2 regions of the Filifactor villosus genome follow, and region 2 is predicted to be linked to the other one. Evidence: a T-box and tRNA genes for the amino acid it is inferred to sense, from the RefSeq annotation. Region 2 holds a T-box; the other holds one or more tRNA genes.

Region 1 (10,268 bases), on a different contig from region 2:
TGTGGGTTCGAATCCCACCTTCGGAGCCATTTTTTAGCCGAAGTGGCGGAACTGGCAGACGCACAGGACTTAAAATCCTGCGGTTAGAGATAATCGTACCGGTTCGATTCCGGTCTTCGGCACCATAAGTATCGCGGAGTGGAGCAGTTGGTAGCTCGTCGGGCTCATAATCCGAAGGTCAGAGGTTCAAGTCCTCTCTCCGCAACCAGTGGCCTCTTGGTCAAGCGGTTAAGACACCGCCCTTTCACGGCGGTAACAGGGGTTCGATTCCCCTAGAGGTCACCACTTTCTTTTATATAATCATGGGATCATAGCTCAGCTGGGAGAGCACCTGCCTTACAAGCAGGGGGTCATAGGTTCGAGCCCTATTGGTCCCACCAAATAAACGGCTCGGTAGTTCAGTTGGTTAGAATGCCAGCCTGTCACGCTGGAGGTCGAGGGTTCGAGCCCCTTCCGAGTCGCCATTTATTTGATTGTTTCCAATTCCATATATAGTATGCTGGCATGGCTCAACGGTAGAGCAGCTGATTTGTAATCAGCAGGTTGTAGGTTCGATTCCTATTGCCAGCTCCATTTATTGCGGATGTGGCGGAATTGGCAGACGCACTAGACTTAGGATCTAGCGCCATGTGCGTGGGGGTTCAAGTCCCTCCATCCGCACCACTTAAGTTTATAATATGAATGCGGAAGTGGCTCAGTGGTAGAGCATCGCCTTGCCAAGGCGAGGGTCGCGGGTTCGAATCCCGTCTTCCGCTCCAAATGATCGATGCGTGCCTGTAGCTCAGCTGGATAGAGCAGTGGCCTTCTAAGCCACGTGCCAGGGGTTCGAGTCCCTTCAGGCACACCATCATTTTATTGGGGATTAGCCAAGTCGGTAAGGCACATGACTTTGACTCATGCATTTCGTAGGTTCGAGTCCTGCATCCCCAGCCATGACCTATTAGCTCAGTCGGTAGAGCACCTGACTTTTAATCAGGGTGTCCCGCGTTCGAGTCGCGGATAGGTCACCATTTTTATTGGAGAGGTGTCCGAGCGGTTTAAGGAGCTGGTCTTGAAAACCAGTGATTCAGAAATGGACCGTGGGTTCGAATCCCACCCTCTCCGCCAGTTCTGCATAATGCCCAGATAGCTCAGTCGGTAGAGCAGAGGACTGAAAATCCTCGTGTCGGTGGTTCGATTCCGCCTCTGGGCACCATGAAATGTGGCGGCATAGCTTAGTTGGTTAGAGCGTTCGGTTCATACCCGAAAGGTCATAAGTTCGAATCTTATTGCCGCTACCACTTTTTTGGGGCCTTTAGCTCAGTTGGTTAGAGCGCCCGGCTCATAACCGGTAGGTCCGGGGTTCGAGTCCCTGAAGGCCCACCATGAATTAGATGGTCAGAACATATTGGTGGACGCCTTTCTTTTTTTTAAATATGGTGGGTATAGCTCAGTTGGTTAGAGCGCTAGATTGTGGCTCTAGAGGTCGTGGGTTCGATTCCCACTATTCACCCCATATTTGTGGCGACATAGCCAAGTGGTAAGGCAGAGGACTGCAACTCCTTTATCATCGGTTCAAATCCGGTTGTCGCCTCCAATTAGAGCTCTTTCAGTATATCTTTATCTGTAAGAGCTTTTTTCTTAAGTTTTATTTTTTGCACCCGTAGCTCAGGGGATAGAGCTGCAGTTTCCTAAACTGTGAGTCGGAGGTTCGAATCCTTTCGGGTGCACCATTGAAAAGACATCTTTATCTAAAGATGTCTTTTTCTGTATTAGGGAGATATCTAATAAATTGAAAATCGGCATAATACTACTATTCTTTTGAATAGCGGATATAAACAATCTGTGAGCCATAGAAGACAACATAGTTTTTCGTCATCGAAAAATAGATATATCCACATTTCTATTGAAAAATAGTATAAGACCACTTTTGCACGAAGGATGAAGTTTTTGGAATTCTTGATTTGACAAAGCTTTAGTATTTTATTAACCGGAGTGAAAATCATAAATTTGCCTTTGTGCGCTCTTTGCTTAGGCTCCTCTATCATAACGTTAACCGTCAAAATGTAAGAAATCCGGAACGGATGATTTTTGACAATAAGTTGATCTCATACTTCATAAAATCCAATGACATAGATTTAGTGTAAACGCTGAAATATGTCCTTCCCTTTACAAACTTGGATTTTAGGCTAAAATATTTTGATAAAATCTTTTATTTGAGATATACTTGAGTGTAGACAACTTCAATCCGTTTGTGATACTCTTTGAACTCTTGACTCAATAGCTGTATTTTATTGGGGAGGCAATGATTTTTTGTTTGTGGTTGTGAACGCTTTTACACCTCAGCGGAGAATAGTATGAACATATCGGGTTGGAAAAATTTTTAGACTGAAAGGATGGTAGAATGAAAACCTCACAAAAAAAACTTTTTAAGCTCTCCATAGTTTTTCTTTGTCTTTCTCTTTTTTTAGGGAGCTTCTCCTACGCGACAAAAGAAGAGACCAAGCCTTTGAAGGGGATGACGGTCGGTATAGATCCGGGTCATCAATTGAAGGGTAACAGCAAGAAGGAGCCTATTGCTCCAAATTCTACTAAGATGAAGGCGAAGGTGACTTCCGGTACCACAGGACGATTTTCTAAGGTGCCGGAGCATGTTTTGAACCTTCAAGTGGGTTTGAAACTTAAAGAAAAATTGGAGTCTATGGGCGCTACTGTTGTAATGACCAGAGAAAAGGCGGAAGTGGATATCAGTAATATCGAAAGGGCGAAGATTTGTAACGAGGCGGACTGCGATATGGTACTCCGATTACATGCGGACGGTGCGGACGATAGTAAGATAAACGGCTACAGTATCTTGGTACCTTCGGGTAAGTATACGGAGAAGATCCAAAAAAAGAGTACTTCCTTTGCAAAGATCTTGGACAAGAAAATTGCGCATAACTGTGGGGAGATCAAGTCCAGAGGGCTGTCAAAGCGTTCGGATATCACCGGATTTAACTGGTCGAAAGTTCCCGTTATTATCTTGGAAATGGGCTTTATGTCAAACAAGAAAGACGATAAGATCATGCAGACGGAAGAGTATCAAAAGAAACTTGTTTCGGCTGTGGCAAGTGCTTTGATCGAATATAAGAATCAGAAATAAAGTATTATACTACTATTCTTTTGAATAGTGGATATAAACAATCTGTGAGCCATAGAAGACAATATAGTTTTTCGTCATCGAAAAATAGATATATCCATACTTCTATTGAAAAACAGTATTACACATATCGAGTCGTTCCTGATAGGGCGACTCTTTTGTTTGTCCGCCGGCAAGTTGGTGGAAAAACGGTGGAATATATTAGGGTTTCTTTACTTAATTGAATATATGCTTTATACTACTAACTATAATCAGAATTTTCCGTGGAATATGTAATGGGTATGGACTATATTCCCGCTGTTGTACCTTCTGTTGAGACGGCAACATTGAGCCTCTATAGCGTTTATGATTACAGGCGGATCATAAGTTGAGCGAAGGAATGATTGTTGATATCATCGAGGATTGTTTTGATATCGGAAGACATCCTTGTCGATAGAATAAACTATTGAGATATGGAAAGTGAGGAGTTGCAATGCCAAAAAAGTATGAAACTGACATAACGCAAAATAAGGACTACAAGAAACTGGTCGCAAATCTCAAGGAGAAGATTGCGGACAATCAGTTTAAGGCGGCACTGGAAGTGAATTATCAACTCTTGGACTTGTACTGGTACTTCGGTCGGGAGATCGTATCCAAGCAAAAGAAACATTTTTGGGGGAAGGAATTCATTCCTGCTCTCTGTAAGGATTTGGAAGAAGAGTTCCCCGATATGGAGGGTTTTTCCATCCAAAGCATAAGAAATTGGTATAAGATGCACAGCGCGGAGGAAATCTCGTCAAAGGTTACGGAGAAGTTGGAAGATGTGGAATCCCTGATTACAAGTATTCCTTGGGAGCATAACCTGAAGATTATGAGTAAGTGCCAAAACGTGGGGGAGGCTCTTTTTTATACAAAGGAGACCATCTCGAACGAATGGAGTCCCGATGTGTTGGAGAATCGAATCGACAGCGGTTTGTATGAACAGGGAGGGGATGCGGTCTTTAATTTCGATCAAAGGCTTCCCAAGGAGAATACAGAGTTTGCAAGAGGGTTTTTGAAAACTCCGTGTAAGATTGACCTTCTTCCTAAAACCAAGGATATCGATGAGGATGACGTTGAGACATTGATCGCAAAAAAAGTGGTTGAGTTGTTTTTGGAACTCGGCGGTTTTTCTTATATTGGGCAAAAGGTCGCCTTGAAGGTAGGACAAAGAGAGTTTTTTGCGGACTTATTATTCTATCATGTAAAACTTCATTCTTATGTGGTGGTCCAAATTAAAATGGAGGACTTTAAACCTGAATTTATAGGAAAGCTGAGTTTCTATGCTTCGGCCATCGATAGGGATATCAAGACGGAGAGGGACAATCAGACCATAGGGATTCTGATCTGCAAAAGCAAGGACAATCTTATTGCACAGTACTCCCTCGACGGAGTCAGCCAACCCATAGGCATTAGTGAATATGAAATCGGAGAAGCTTTGGAGGAAAAACTGAAATCGGATACAGAGGATTGAAAAAGAGGGGACAAACTTCAGGCAGATGTTTGAAGTTCTGTCCCCCTTATTGTATGGATAGTTTGTTCAGCTTCCATACAATTCTTCGAGAGAAGTATGGCTGTATCCACGTCTGCAAATACAAAAATCTACCTGATCGCCCGTAGAATAAAGGGTGTTGATACCGGCAGATATCAGTTTCAGGATCTGTCTTTATCCGACTTCCAATCGTAGACTTCGCTCAAGGCAAAGATTCGGTGTTCCCTGTGTCCTGTCACGGTCTGTGCATGAAAGAGACTGCTTAAGATAGCTTCTTCCGTACATTCGACCACGGCGGAAAACACAGGGTCAAGTTTGGAATCGGAAAGCGCAGTTATGGTTTGAAGTGACTCTTCATTCTCGTGGATAATCCGATTGGCGGTAGAGAAGGCAATGGCGATATCTCCACTTCCATGACCGCTGTAAGATCCTGTTCGGGCAAGACCGTGAACAGTTCTCTTGGCAAGACGTTGCAACTGATTGTGCATCAGGGGAAGGTCGGTGGCAAGTATGATCATGATCGAACCTTTGTCCGCCTCCCGATAAGCGTTTTTCTTCCTTTCCAAGGCTTCAAGGGTCTCTTCTCCGACCTTGCGACCGTGGATCAAGAGATGGCCCGCCTCCCCAAAGTTGTTCAGTACAAGCACTCCCATCGTATAGGTGTGTTTGTCTATGAGGATACACCTGGAAGAAGAGCCTATTCCTCCTTTGAGTCCCATACATACCATTCCCCGGCCGGCTCCCACCGAGCCTTCCTCAAAGGAGGAAGACGATGCTTCGATGGCGGAGAGGACATCCTCCTCTTTTACGTTCATCCCTCGGATATCGTTGAGATAGCCGTCGTTGCATTCTCCGATTACACAGTTGACCGTGCCGGCTCTGCCTCCGATATCTTCATGTTTGGAAAGCATATACTTCGTCGTTGCACAAAGAGCGGTACCTACCGAAAGTGTGTTGGTCAAGACAATTGGACTCTCCAAGGTTCCAAGTTCATCGAGCTGTACAAGTCCGCAGGACTTTCCGAAGCCGTTGATCACATAACTTGCACAGATAAGTTTCTCGTGAAACAAATCTCCCCGGTGGGGAAGGATGGCGGTAACACCTGTCTGGACTTCTTTGTTGTCCAAGGTGGTATGTCCGACAAGAACTCCCTTGACATCCGTGATAAGGTTGCGTTCCCCTGTCGGAAATCTTCCCTGTCTGTAGTGTTGCGGTAATCCCATAATGAGGGCCTCCTTTTTTTGAATATAATACTATCATCCATTAAAATTGTCCGGTCGTGAAATTTTGAATTCTACGATTACTCAAAATGTTTTCGACAAACATATACTGTCCGCCTGACATTTTAAACGAAGAATAGTATAAGTGTTGTATTTTGATTTGTTTAAAGTGTCGACGGTCTGCATTTCATCAGTATTGACACCGCTCTTCTTTTCATCCTTGTTCGGATGACTTTTCTTTTACAAACCATCGGTCGTTTTTTGCACTTATACCGTTCCTGAAGGTGCGGTATCTCAATCCAAGAAAGTATAAAACGGCCTTTTGTGAATTGTAAGACGGCTATTTTCAAACTTCGATCAAAGAATAGTATTAAAAAAACACCGGACAGAGGAACATCGTTCTGTTACTGTTGTGCTACAGGAGATAGAGGTATTGTAAAATCAACGTTTCCAAACACTCTATTCTTCGTGTGAAATAGAATTTACCGTGTTTTTGAGGATTATACGGTATCATCCTTGACTTGCACAAAGACCTGCAAGATAGCCTGTCGAAAAAGCGATCTGAAGGTTGTATCCTCCCGTCAAGGCATCCAGATCCAGACATTCTCCCGCAAAGTAGAGGTTTTTGATTCTCTTGGTTTCCATGGTGGAAGAAGACACTTCGCGGACATCTAATCCCCCCTTAGTAACAATAGCCTCCTTCAGGCTTCCGTAGCCCTCGAGCGTGAGGGGGAAGTCTTTGACGAGATCCGTGATCGCCTTCCTTTCCTCCTTGGAGAGGTTGAACTTGTCTTTGACATCAAAGTCCTCCATAAGGAATTTTGCCAGTCTGGAAGGAAGAACTTTCGCCAACAAGGTGGAAAGGTGTTTCGGTGATGAAGAAAAAAGAAGATCCGACAGCTCGGAGGTCTTAAGCTCAGGGAGGAAGTCGATACGCAGAAGGACTTCGTCCGGAGCTTCCTTCGTGAGATAACTGCTCATATCCATCACGCAAGGACCGCTTACTCCCTTCTGTGTAAAAAGCAGATCCCCGAAGGTCGATGCTTTCTTCTTTCCCAAAACACAGCTTAGTTTCACCTTGGGCACGGACACTCCGGCGAGGGAGGAGAAGTCTCTTCGGGTAAAGAGCTGAACAAGGGAGGGAAGAAGATCGGTGACGACAAATCCTTTTGATTTCAGCAAGGAGAAGATCTTTCCGTCCGAACCCGTCGCAGGGAAGGAGGCTCCTCCCGTCGCCAAGATGAGAGCATCGGCTCTCAGGATCTGTTTGGAGGTCTTGACCCGAGAGATGCGAGGGGGACTTCCTCCTTCAGTCGAAAAGTCGAGGAGGCTCTCCCTGAGAAGTAGCCTTACACCGTTCTCGTTCAAGGATCTTTCCAGGAAAGAAACGATTTTAGCGGCACTCTCGTGGACGGGATAGACCTTTGCTCCTTCCGTCTTTAGAGCAACTCCCTGCTCTTCAAACATCCTCATCAGAGCTTCGTTGTCGAAGCTGTAGAAGGAACTGTACAGAAAGAAAGGGTTTGTGGTGACCTTGGGAAAGAACTCTTCGATGGGGAGGGCGGATGTCAGGTTGCACCTGCCGCCTCCGGTAAGGGAAAGTTTTTTTCCCAGGACTTTGTTTTGTTCGATCAGGGTAACGTCGGCTCCATGTTTTGCGGCGGTCAAAGCGGCCATCATACCTGCGGGACCTCCGCCGACAACTATAAGTTTTTTCATGAGTATCTCCTATCGTGCTCGATAATACTGTTCTTTTTTTGATGATTATTTCATGTATCCGTATTCTCTGTCACGGCGATCGCGCTATACCTTGATTTTCCTCTTGATTTACAGACAAGACCGCGAAAGATTCTCCCTCAAAATATATTTTTCGTATAATACTACTATTCCTTTGAATAATGGATATCAACGATTTGCACTCCATAGAAGACAACACGAATGTCGCGGTTGCAAAACAGATATAATCATACTTCTATCGAAGAATAGTATAAAATCCGTTTCGTACTGTTTTTTTTGAATTGTACAGGATCCCTGAGGGAGATTGTTGTTTCTTCGGGTGGAATCTCGATTGGGCTAAAAATCAGGTCGCGATCGGCTGAAGATAAAGCTTCCCCTTTTCAAAACATGCAACTTCTCTTACTCCCTTCTGAAGGAGAAAGTTCTGTACTTCCTCAAACTTATAGGAGTAGGAGTTGTAACGATGAGCATCCGAACCCAAGGTGAAAAGGCGACCTCCTTTTTCCAAGTACATGGAAACCATGAAGTCATACAGGGGAGCTTTTCCGCAGACAAACATACTTTTGGTATTGAGCTCGAGAGCCATCTCTTTGGAGATGATAAGATCCAGGATCTTGTCCAAGTAAATGGAGGCATTCTCTTTGAATAAGGAGGGGGCTATATCGACAAGGCGGACTCCATAATCGAAGTGAGCTAAGACATTTGCTTCAATAGGGCTTTCGAGGGCTTCAATCATCAAGGTGTAGTAGTCTCGAATCAACGTTTCGGTAGGAAGAAGAGCGACCTTCTTCTGCGTAAAATCAAAGTCGTCGTTATGATGGACGGACAGGAGTTTCAAGTCGAAGTCCTTCTTATCCAGATAAGATGAGATCTCGTCTGTGGCGGGGGCATAGTATCCAATCTCGACACCGCAGAGGATCTTTCGACCGAAACTGTCGGAGAGAGTCTTCACATGAGAACGATAAGCGTCATAGTCGATCAGATTGTTTCGGTAATTGTCCGAAGGATTATGAAATTCCAGGTGTTCCGTTGTTACAATGGGATTTTCCTCCGATAGGGAGAGATAGGAAAGGATCTCTTCTTTGGAATCAAAGGAAAATCGAGAGTGAATATGTTGGTCGTATACAAGTTTCATAAAAATCTCCTTTTATTGTGAAATAATCGGTATAGGTCGAAACTTTTGTTGCCTTCCTGAACCTTATGCTCTGGATCGGTTTTTTGCGATTATACTATTATTCAATAGAGGTATGGGTATATCTATTTTTCGATGACGAAAAACATATATTGTCTTCTATGGGTCACAGATTGTTTATATCCACTATTCAAAAGAATAGTAGTATTACACCTTGTCTTGATAGCGTTATTCCTGTAAACGGTTATATTATAGGATAATCTTTCGGCATTTCTTGGTATTGCAGGGCTTATAAAGGCCGGAACGCAATACAACAAAGGTGATTCGATATAGATAGAAACAGCTTCCGCAGCTCACAAGATTTATAAAAGACTTTGCAGTCGCTGTTCCAAGCGATCCATGATATGATCCCAGGAGTGGTTTCGCACCTCTTTTTTTATCTCTTCAGGGAAGGACTCTTGGGCGATGATTCGGTCTAGTTGAAGGAGGAGCTTGTCGGCAAGCCGTCGCACAAAGGCGGGCTTCTCCTCCTCATAGGGTTTGTCGACATCGTAGAGTTTCGGTAAGGCCACATACTCAATAACACCGCTGTCAGCGACCTCCTTTCCCAAGAGCCACATCAGACCCTCAATCTCGGTAGCTACAGTGCGAACGCTGCATGCAAGAGCCTCGATCGCGACCAGTCCCAGCCCCTCGTAGTAGGACGGCAGGACAAAGACATCCATCTTCCGAAGTTGATCGGCCATCAGCTTTTGGTTTTCCGCGTTGTAGACGGCAAGGTTTTCTTCTCCTCCGGCAAGGCGGTAGAGTTCCTTCTTAGTTTCTTCATCGGCAGCCCCCACGATATGGACCTTGACATAGGGATACTTTTCGGCAATCAAAGGAGTGGCCTTTGCCAGCTCGAAGACACCCTTGGAGGGGGAGATCTTGCCTGCATACATCAGATTCAATCCGGGCAGAACTTCATCCCTACCTTCGTAGAAGATTTCGGAATTGAAACCTCCGCCCATCACTTCAATTTTCGAGGGGGCGACACCGAAGATGTCCCGGATCTCGTGAGCATCCTTCGGAGCTATCGAGCAAAATGCGTCCAAGGTCGGTATCGCAGACAGATGATTCCTGAAACGGGGATGTTTACGCACCTGCCTCAGGTCTGTGCCGTGTGTAATCCCGATGAGTTTGGTATCGGGAAAAACTTCACGGACTAAAGCGGTCAAAAGAAAGAGATGGTGACAGATGACAACATCCGGACGAAACTCTTCCTTCGCAAGACGAAGACGACGTCGGAAGGCATCGTGCCACAGTGTTGTCATCTCTTCATCCATCTTGGAATACACCGTTGAAGGGTAGGGCATTTCATCGCTCATTCCCGCGATGGGGAAAGGAAGCTCCCGTGTCAAAAATTCGACGGGATAGTGTTTTTGGACCCCTTCGAAGTTTATTGCGAAGGGAGGTTGCTCGGCATAGATGACAGCATTCTCATGGTTGCGGTGAACCATTGCGTTGACGACGGTAGAGAAATAAACACCGCTTCCCGTCTTCATAGGGAGC
Region 2 (10,268 bases):
GTTCTGTGGAACCTATCTCGTTTACTACCTTAATACAAGTGATTACAAGGGCAGAGATAAGAACACCCCGGAAGAATCATTACTTTACGGCATTCTTACTATTTCAGAGGATAAAACAAACTACGATGAACCTAACTACAGCTGTATCGCTGTTCTTGGTCTCAAGTGTCGTAGTACTGCAACCAATCTTAAGAAGACAATCGATGCAATGGATAGCTACTCCGATATTGAGAAATACATCTCTGAAGATGAGGAATTAGTTAAAAAGACCTATTACGGAGACTTTGAACTGTCTGCTGAACACGCATTCTTAACTCTTGCCCATGACAGAAAGGACAAGGCGCTCATTATTCTTCATCGTGTTAACAGCAACAAGAAAGAGTATATCGGTGGCATGGGAACAATCAATTCTGTTTCAAAGGGTCGTGAGCCTATGCCTACTGCACAGTATATTGCTCTTTCCAGATATCCTATCAGTCTTTCCGCCGAAGAAATCCATCATCAGCTTCTTCTCAGCCACCCTACATACAAGGCTGATGCACAGGCAAAGGAACTCATTTCTTTATTCAAGAAGACTTATATGATGCCCGATCCTGACGGAGAGATGCACACAGAACTTGAAAAGGAACTTATTATCAAGGTGAATCTTGAACGTTACGTCAAAACAAGCCTTACTAACAATATGTTCCGCTATGCTAAGATTAGCGAACGTGATGACGGTGCCTGGTATGATCTTCTCAAGGAGGTATCCATCACAGCAGAAAATGTAACAGATAACTCATCAGACAACTAGGAGGTGATTGTTATGTATACATTGGACATTTGCTTTGAAGACATTACTAGAGAGGTCAAGAGAAACCACAAGGTTGCTAACAAAGGCCTTATCAAGAGTGCTTATGATTATGCAACAGAAAAGCACAAGAATCAGAAGCCGCGTAAGACAGGCGAACCATATATTATGCATCCTCTTCGTGTAGCATATCTCGTTGCTTCATGGGGATTTGAAGCCGACACTATCTGCGCTGCTCTCCTTCATGACACATTAGAGGACACAACTGCTACTTACGATGAACTTGTAGAACTGTTCGGAAAAGACATTGCTGATATGGTTGACGCTGTTACCGCTATCGATAACGAAATCAAGGATAAAACTGGACTTACAAAGGAAGAAATTGACGAGCTTTCAGACAGACGTCTTAAGGAGAAAATGAGTGAAAAAGCACTCTTCATTAAGGTGGCTGATAGAGTAGATAACTTACGTACAATTCAGCCTTTTAAGGAAGAAAAGAAGATTGCAAAGGCTAAGCATACTCGTGAAATCATCATTCCTATGATGATGAAGGAAGGTGCATATCAGCTTATTGATGTTCTCGAAGATCTTTGTTTACAGATTGAACACCCGGAACGTTATGCAGAAATCACATCTACATATTCTGCTATCCGTACCAATAATGCTTACACAACATCCAAGACATTGAAGCTGTTCTCCGAGGTGTTCTCACCTAACAATTCGATTGATTCCAGCGAGTTCCACACCGTCCTCGGAAGCATAGTTGAGTTTACCCACAACCCTCGTTCTGCTATCAGCGTCTATAGACAGATTAATGCACAGGCAAATAATATTGCTAAAGACTTGCCAAAGCTTTTATGCAAAAAAAATATCGCCATGTATGACCTTACATTGGTCATCAGTGACGATTATTGTTCAAAGTCGAACGCCCCTACAAATGCGTTCTTCAAATTATATTCAAGTTTTCTTGCTGACAAGAATATTACTATTCTTGACTTTGGTCAGACCACATATCATGACTCAAAGTATTATATTCTTTCTGACGAAATGGACAACCTTTACCGTCTTTTTGTAAAATCAGAAACCGAATATATGCGTTATAAGTTGGGGCATATTATCGATGCTGAAGATGTGACTGATTTCGGAGCTGCGATTGACGGTAAGAAAATCAAGGTTTACAGAAGAGACGAAAGCGCTATGTATATCGAAGCCGGAGCAACCTTCCTTGATTTCGCCTTTGCTATCCATTCAGAGATTGGCCTTCACTTCAGTTACGCAACCACTGACGGAAGTAAAACCCAGCGTAAGCCTTACGAAAGAATTGATGAAGGTGATGTTATTACTGTAGAAACTGACCCAACAGTTGAGCCTAACCTTCACTGGTTCAAATATGTAAAGACAAGTAAGGCAATGGATCATTTAATTAAATATTTGTCTGGAAAATAGAATTGAGGGTAACTATCCGCTAGATAGTTACCCTCACTGTAATTTTACCCGGTACTTAAATTAGGCTTTAAGCAAAATGCCCTTATTCTTTAAATAATCAATTATGCCATCGGTAATACTTAAAACTTCTTCTCTTGTGAGTGTTCTCTCATTATTTGAGAATACTATTCTTACAGTAATAGATTTCTCTGTAGCAGATTGATACACATCAATTACTTCAACCTTCTTAATCAATTCTGATTTCGCAGCCTTGATTGCCCCATTAATTGGTTCAAATTTATCTACCACAAATGATAAATCTATCTCAATGGTTGGGAACTTAGATGGTTCAATATATTGTATGCCCTTATTTACCAATTCTGAAAAAGCCTTGACGTCTAATTCAGCATAAACGATAGCAGCCCTCTTGTCTATTTTTCCAAGTACTGTAGGATGTGCAACACCCAATTCTCCAATCACTTTATCCTGACAGATTATTTCATTTAAATTCTTAGGATGCTGATATGAATGAGTAGCTTCTTTAACTTTGAATGATAAAGAATCATGCTTAATAATCCTTGTCATATTCTCAAGCATATCCTTCAATTTATAATAAAGCTTCTCGTAATCCGTTTCCTTCGAGTATAATGTAATCGCCAAATTTTTACGCTCATCACAAGTGCCATCTTCTCTGCAGCCATTTACTACTCTTCCGATTTCAAACATTCCAAACTCAGGTGCAAACTCAAGATTCTTGCTTAACTGACACAACTGGGTAGGAATTATAGAATTACGAATAGTTTCAATATTGGGATTTGTTGCATTCAAAAGTTTTACATTTTCTTCCGGAACAATCCCTAGTTTCTTGTACTCGTCATAATACATCCAAATATATGAATGTACCTCATGAAGCCCAAACCTTTTTACCAACATATCCTTAATCTGCTCCTCGTCTATTTTTTCCTCAGCCATTCTGATTGGATATAATGGTGATTCTACAGTAAATACATCAAAATTATCATACCCGTATATTCTTGTTATTTCTTCAATGATGTCAGCTTTAATCGTAACATCTTTTGTTGCTCTCCAACTAGGAACCGCAACCTTAAAATCGTTATTCTCTCTCTCAACACCAAATCCTAAAGACATAAGGGTATGTTCTATTTCATCACCTGAAATGTCAATACCCGTATACTTATCTACATAACTCTTGTCAAACTCCAATTCTACTTTTGGATAATGGAATCTCCATTCATCTGTTAATGATGAAACAACATTAATATCTGAATCGATGTTAGACAAAAGATGCAAAAATCTTTTAATGGCAATTGGACACAACTCTGGATCTAAACTTTTTTCATATCTAGCAGAAGCATCTGTTCTATGAGCCAATCGAACCGAAGCCTTTCTAATTGCTGATGCTTCAAATGTTGCGGACTCTAATGTAAGTTCTTTTGTATCATCAAGGATTTCAGAATCAAGACCACCCATAATACCTGCAATTGCCACAGGTTCGTCACCATTACAAATCATTAAAGTTTGGTTATCAATAGTTCTCTCAACCTTATCTAGGGTTGTAAACTCAAACGAATCCTCGAATCTTTTAATTCTAATTTTCTCAACCTTTCTTGAGTCAAAAGCATGCATAGGCTGACCAACTTCTAACATTATATAGTTTGTTAAATCAGCCAAAAGGTTTATTGCTCTCAAGCCACAGTAATGAAGCCTAATTCTCATATTCATAGGACTAACATTTGTATTAATGTTTTCAATCTTAATGCAAGAATATCTTTGGCACATATCGTCTTCTATCTTCATATCCACAGAAGGCAACTCTGAATACTTAACAACATCATATAAATCAAGTGGCTTTAATGGTCTATCTGCCAATGTTGCAAATTCTCTTGCAATTCCATAGTGCCCCCATAAGTCTGGTCTATTAGTCAAGGACTTATTATCAACTTCAAAGATAATATCATCTATCTCAAACAATTCTTTTAAATCTGTTCCTACAGTAGCATCCGATATTTCCATTATTCCAGAATTATCATCACTTAAATCAAGTTCTGCTTCTGAACAGCACATTCCATAGGATAAATATCCCGCAACCTTTTTAGGCTCTATCGTAATATTTCCTATTCTAGCACCTACCTTCGCATAAGCCGTCTTCATTCCAACTTTAACATTCGGTGCACCACATACAACGTCCATTAATTCGTCTGATCCACAATTTACTTTAAGCAAATGTAATTTTTCAGACTCTGGATGCGCATTAACCTCAACTATTTCAGCCACCACAATATCAGATATATTACTACCCTTATAAAAAATCTCATTTTCAACTTCAGCGGTAGATAATGAGAATTGACTAATTAACTTATTTCTATCTAAACCTCTCAAATCAACAAATTCAGATATCCAATTCATAGAAATAAACATTATCCCTTCTCCTTTCTAGATGTCATCAGTGAACTGACACATGCTCTCTAAATTTCCACTATTCAAATCTCTGATATCTTTAACACCATACTTCATCATTGCCAGTCTAGTCATTCCTAATCCAAATGCAAATCCTGTGTATTTTTCTGGATCAATACCTCCGGCCTTGAGTACTTCTGGATGAATCATTCCGCACGGACACAATTCCAACCAACCACTGTGCTTACAAGAAGGACAACCTTCTCCCCCACAAATCAAACAACTAATATCCAACTCAAATCCAGGTTCCACAAATGGGAAAAATCCAGGTCTCAATCTAACCTTTATATCCTTTCTAAAGACTTCTGATAGCATTGTCTTCATAAAGTAAATAAGATTTGCAATCGAAACATTTTCCCCAACCATAATACCTTCCATCTGAAAGAAAGTGTTCTCATGACAAGCATCAGTAGATTCATTTCTAAAACATCTTCCAGGGAATATTGCTTTGATAGGAACTCCATCATTAATCAATGCATCTCTATACTTTCTATATATAGCATTCTGTGCAGCCGAAGTCTGGGTTTTTAATAGCTGACCATTTTCCAAATAATATGTGTCCTGCATATCTCTAGCTGGATGGAACTTTGGAATATTAAGAGACTCAAAGCACTCATAATCGCTAACGATCTCACTATAATCCTCAACCACAAATCCCATTGATTTAAATACATTCTCGCACTGTCTTTGAACTAATGTAATTGGATGATATGAGCCTTGCATATCTTTTGATGGAATTGACAAATCAATTGTTGGAACAGCATTAATCTGTCTTTCCATTTCCATTCGCTGAAGTTCTTCCTTTTTTGCGGCTATTTTTTCGGAAATTTCATCTTTTAATTCATTAACCTTTGCTCCAATAGCCTTCTTTTCTTCAACAGATAACGCACCCATTTCTTTCAGAACCGACTTCATTGTTCCGTTTTTTCCAAAGAGTGAAACTCTCAATTCTTCCAATTCACCCGAATCCTTTGCTTCTAGTAAATGGGTTTCAAACTGCTTTCTAATTTCAGATAACTTACTAAGCATTTTATCCTCCTTTTCTAAATAAAAAAAATCTCATACTTGAAAAACAAGTATGAGACGAATTTTACCATCCGCGGTACCACTCATATTGCAAACAATGTTTGCCACTCAAACGCCTTAATGCAGCGTATACATCCTACTTTTCATAGGCAGCTCCAAAGTCGAATTTCGTAGTACACATTGTCATGATTTTTCACCAACCAATCACTCTCTGAATCCAATTATGCACCCTACTTTGCCTTACGGCACTTTATCATAGCCTTTACCCAAAAATTCTACTACACTTTTTTCTAAAAGTCAATCATTTTTATTGACAAACCGAAAGATATGTTCTATAATCGAAACGCAAATGCCCAGATAGCTCAGTTGGTAGAGCAGAGGACTGAAAATCCTCGTGTCACTGGTTCGATTCCGGTTCTGGGCATTTTTTTATTGTCTCTTCAAAATTGTTATTTTCCAAAAAAATACTTATTATTTTTTTACAGTCAAGAAGTTCCTTCACTCGATAAATATAAACCCCTTCTGAATAACAACTCACATCACATATTTCAGATTGTATTCTAACACAACTAATTCCTGCAGAAGACGAAGCTCTTACATCATTCAATGAATTCCCAATATATATACACTGTTTCGATGAACAATTCCATTTTTTTAGTGCAAACTCAAATATTTGTGAATCCGGCTTATAGGATTTTGCCATTTCAGAACTAACAATATTACTAATATGTAATGCATTCGTTTCAACAGCAGATATTAATGTTATATCATCTGAATTTGAAACAATACCGATATGACAAGATTGCTCTTTTAACCACTCTATTAATTCAAATACTCCTGGAAGCAATTTAGGAAATGACCATTCGTCATTCATTCTATTAACATATAATTCATAATCATCCCCTAACGCCAGTTCTTCAAATACAAAGGCCAAACTCTCTCTGTTCGTTTCGGTGATAGTTCTGAATTTATCCTCTCTTTTTTCTATTTCGACATATTTTTTTGTCCACAAATCAAACACAACTTGAGAGTCAACTCCAAATCGTGTCGCAATCTCTTCGGCTATAATCTTTATATTATATTTCCCTGCATCAAACAAAGTACCATATGCATCAAACAGAACCCATTTCATCTATATATCTCCCACACAACAATCTTTCACTTTCTATTATCTCTGTTTCAGGGTCAGAAACATGAAAATATGTGAAATGATACACCGAAAAATCCCCATTATATTCTATATGAAATGTCAATCCTTCCTTCCACTTCATACTTCTAAACTTTCTTTTCAATCCGGTTAATAGCTCATATAAATCTATTTCCTTAATATTTGTCTTATATTTAAGTCCCCACAACTCCGCTCTTGAACCAGCCAAACCCATCATCTGATTTCGGGCTATATTTTGTAACTCCAATTGTCTTTTTGTAACCTTTTCCGACTTCTCATATAGGGCAATAGACAAGTTATTCCAATCACTCACATTTTTTTTGTACTCAACAAAAAAACCATTCTCCATCAAAAAACCTTCTAATTCTTCTTTACAAAGTATTAAGGTTTCAGGTTTTACCAAAATTTCAACCATTAATATTTTCTCCTATACAAATTCAACAAATGATAATCGTCTATGTTATATAATCCCTGCATCATTTTTTGCATTCCTATTCCAACACCGCCAAACTCTTCGATACCATATATTGCGTATTCCTCAAAGATTTGGCACTTTTCATTCGGTAAACTCTCGTCCACACTAATCATATCTGTTTTAACACAGTAACCATGGGCATATGATACACCATTAATGTACGCATGAAACTCTTGATTATGCTCTTTATCTTCTGTCTCCTTTATATGAAAATTTTTCAATCTTTTAGGTTCTTTTATGATTATTATTTTTCCATAGCCATTACTTCTAATATGCTCTTTTACTTTTTTATCATTTGCCGCAACGAGACCAAATTCATTGACATATTGTTCAAATGTATACACTTCTGACATTAATTCTTTACCGCCAACAGCCATTGAAGCAACCCTCGTCATCCGCAAACACAAATCAATTAATTCGTTCAATGTGCTTCCCTTAAGCCACATATCCAAATTATGGAATTCGCAATCATATTCATGTGAGTAACCAATATTCCTAAACACAGCCCCTATTTCAAAAACCCTTTCGAAGCCAAGCAAAAGATATGGCTTAAGCAAATGTTCATGTATAGATTTTAAGTATAATGTTTGTCCATTTACAGTTTCAACATGAAAACTCTCTGCGTTACTAGGTGATTGTTTCTGAAACAATACTGGCGTATTAATTTCATCAAATTTGTTATTATACAACTCTATTCTCATCGCCTTTAATACATCAGAATATCGTTTAATCATCTCAAATTTTTCAGGTTCAAATAAACATTGTACAATTCTATTATTCTCCGTTTCACCTTTAAACTGCTTATTTGGTAAAGTCCCTTTACATGAAATAAAATCTAATATTGTGTTGATATTAATTCCATATTTTCCATCATGTTCATACATATCAGCTAAGAAGGAAATGATATCTCCTCTATGTACCCTCTTAGATTCATATATTTCCCTATCAAATCGAAACATACTATACCCACAATTAATGTGCACAACACCCATACAGAGGTTCTTTCCTATATTTAAGCTAAGAATTCGTCCTTGAACAACACCCTTACAAATCTCACAAAGATCCTCTTGTTCTAAAAAAGACATATTAATATGCATACTTATCCTCCTTTACTTCAAATAAATTCTGGCAATTACATAAATCTTCTCTTTAAATGACTGTATAGGCAAAAGCATCTCATACTAAACTTCTCGCACAAAAATGATTCTGATTTTTTATCAATCTCCTCCAATTCCTCTTCCGTAACCACGTAATCATTGATATGCGGGCATATATTAATGCTCATATCTGGATTCATCGTTATATATTTTCTTCCCATCAAACAACTTTTCCCACCCAGGTCACCTAAAACCTCGGACAGATTTGTGATATGTTCAAACATCTCACCTTGATTTCTTTTCTTCAGATCTACTATGATTTTTTCTGCTTCTTTCGAATCCATCCCTTCCAATGTCATAGAATACAACGAATTCTCTTCTGTAACAGTCAAAGGTTGCCACAAAACCCTATCAACTACCGAACTCATAAATTTAAATCCGTCACTATTAACCACATCAAAATATTGCTTATCTATCATTATTTGCACGTTCATTTTCATAGATGCATTACTCAATTTAACAGATTTAAATTTATCCATAATAACTTCAAAATGTTTTGAAAAATTGATAATATCCACCAAATCTATTGTTGTGTTTACCGCATCAATAGGCATTTCTGCAATCTGTTGAAAATCATATTTTTCAAATAGCAAACCATTTGTAAACAAAACAACCGTTGCAAATGAAGATATTTTATTTATCACTTCTTCCAAATTATCAATAACAGCTGGCTCACCGCCGCTAACATAGACTTTTTTTATACCAAACTTTTTAACAAATCTTTCCAAATAATCTATATCCATCTTTTCCTCGCAAAGATGATTTACTTTATCTTCAAAAATTTCATTAAAACAGTATTGACATTTTTTATTACATCTATATGTTATTCTCCACATCAACTCATTTATCATAACTAATCTCCGTTTCTCCGCTTGATATAACATACATCATCATAATTCACAATATACAAATCAGTGAACGAACTAGTTCTTGCCTTCACTTCGCAATCGTCTCCCAAATACAAACAATTCTGATACGTACGATGTAAATTAACTATAACGGATATCCTATTATTGCATTCCACAAAAATATAACCCGGAAGTTTTATTAAGTTTTCAGAGATTACTCGACCCTTCAATACAACCATGTTATTTAAGCCTATGTCAGTTGTAGAAAAACTATTTGTAATCTGTAAGAAATCTCTTCCGGCATCAATAAAAATACTTATAGGTATTCCCTTGTAAATAAATTGCTGGAATTTATTTAACGCTGCGTCAGCAAATTCTTCAGCATTCAATGCACAAAAAACTCCATAGTGATTATAAAATTCCACCCACTGTTTCTTATCTCTTATCTGAATATTAGCATTTGTAAAAATATTACTACTCGCTAATTCACGAAAATCTTTCTCTTTTAATAAAATATCAATATCAGAATATCCATCCGACGCATTACCAGTTGCCAAACTTCCAGTTACACCAATATTTTCTTTTGGAATAATCTTAGAGAAAAGATCTATCAGTTCTCTTAGTGCTGCGCACGTTTTTTCAGATTTAGCCGTTCCGATCAAAAGATTGTTATCTATTCCAAAACAAGGATAATACTCCACTATGTCGTCCTTATGTATAAGATAATCTTTCTTTCCAAATTTAACTGTTTTCTCAACATCCAATTGATTATTTCTATTTGGATCGACTGGATTCGAAATTCGACAGACTCCATTTCTCAAATCATATTTTGGATGGGCAATTAAATATTTATCGTCTAAATCAAATAAAACAACAAACATATAACCAGATATATGCTTAA

What was found. A T-box is a leader RNA that pairs with one kind of tRNA and senses whether it is charged. The one in region 2 lies ahead of pheS (phenylalanine--tRNA ligase subunit alpha), so its partner is inferred to be a tRNA-Phe.
Region 1: it encodes a tRNA-Phe, which carries the amino acid that the T-box ahead of pheS (phenylalanine--tRNA ligase subunit alpha) is inferred to sense. The anticodon was not compared.

Annotation. Positions count from the first base shown of each region.
Region 1 is NZ_JBHSHL010000059.1:6,237-16,504, reverse strand. Features, by position in the region: tRNA gene ACFO4R_RS11540 (tRNA-Asn) at 1-29, shown strand, start outside; tRNA gene ACFO4R_RS11535 (tRNA-Leu) at 37-125, shown strand; tRNA gene ACFO4R_RS11530 (tRNA-Met) at 133-208, shown strand; tRNA gene ACFO4R_RS11525 (tRNA-Glu) at 211-285, shown strand; tRNA gene ACFO4R_RS11520 (tRNA-Val) at 305-380, shown strand; tRNA gene ACFO4R_RS11515 (tRNA-Asp) at 388-464, shown strand; tRNA gene ACFO4R_RS11510 (tRNA-Thr) at 499-573, shown strand; tRNA gene ACFO4R_RS11505 (tRNA-Leu) at 580-663, shown strand; tRNA gene ACFO4R_RS11500 (tRNA-Gly) at 684-758, shown strand; tRNA gene ACFO4R_RS11495 (tRNA-Arg) at 771-847, shown strand; tRNA gene ACFO4R_RS11490 (tRNA-Gln) at 857-933, shown strand; tRNA gene ACFO4R_RS11485 (tRNA-Lys) at 935-1,010, shown strand; tRNA gene ACFO4R_RS11480 (tRNA-Ser) at 1,019-1,107, shown strand; tRNA gene ACFO4R_RS11475 (tRNA-Phe) at 1,120-1,195, shown strand; tRNA gene ACFO4R_RS11470 (tRNA-Met) at 1,204-1,280, shown strand; tRNA gene ACFO4R_RS11465 (tRNA-Ile) at 1,289-1,365, shown strand; tRNA gene ACFO4R_RS11460 (tRNA-His) at 1,419-1,495, shown strand; tRNA gene ACFO4R_RS11455 (tRNA-Cys) at 1,503-1,576, shown strand; tRNA gene ACFO4R_RS11450 (tRNA-Arg) at 1,637-1,712, shown strand; gene ACFO4R_RS11445 (N-acetylmuramoyl-L-alanine amidase family protein) at 2,384-3,121, shown strand; gene ACFO4R_RS11440 (PDDEXK nuclease domain-containing protein) at 3,591-4,610, shown strand; gene ACFO4R_RS11435 (DmpA family aminopeptidase) at 4,790-5,851, opposite strand; gene ACFO4R_RS11430 (BaiN/RdsA family NAD(P)/FAD-dependent oxidoreductase) at 6,359-7,567, opposite strand; gene ACFO4R_RS11425 (PHP domain-containing protein) at 7,929-8,720, opposite strand; gene ACFO4R_RS11420 (glycosyltransferase family 4 protein) at 9,080-10,268, opposite strand, start outside.
Region 2 is NZ_JBHSHL010000039.1:1,482-11,749, forward strand. Features, by position in the region: gene ACFO4R_RS08950 (helix-turn-helix domain-containing protein) at 1-793, shown strand, start outside; gene ACFO4R_RS08955 (HD domain-containing protein) at 806-2,236, shown strand; gene pheT (phenylalanine--tRNA ligase subunit beta) at 2,297-4,654, opposite strand; gene pheS (phenylalanine--tRNA ligase subunit alpha) at 4,670-5,722, opposite strand; T-box leader at 5,770-5,972, opposite strand; tRNA gene ACFO4R_RS08970 (tRNA-Phe) at 6,071-6,143, shown strand; gene ACFO4R_RS08975 (HAD family hydrolase) at 6,117-6,851, opposite strand; gene ACFO4R_RS08980 (hypothetical protein) at 6,832-7,302, opposite strand; gene ACFO4R_RS08985 (amino acid--tRNA ligase-related protein) at 7,302-8,459, opposite strand; gene ACFO4R_RS08990 (radical SAM protein) at 8,495-9,370, opposite strand; gene ACFO4R_RS08995 (nucleotidyltransferase domain-containing protein) at 9,373-10,268, opposite strand, start outside.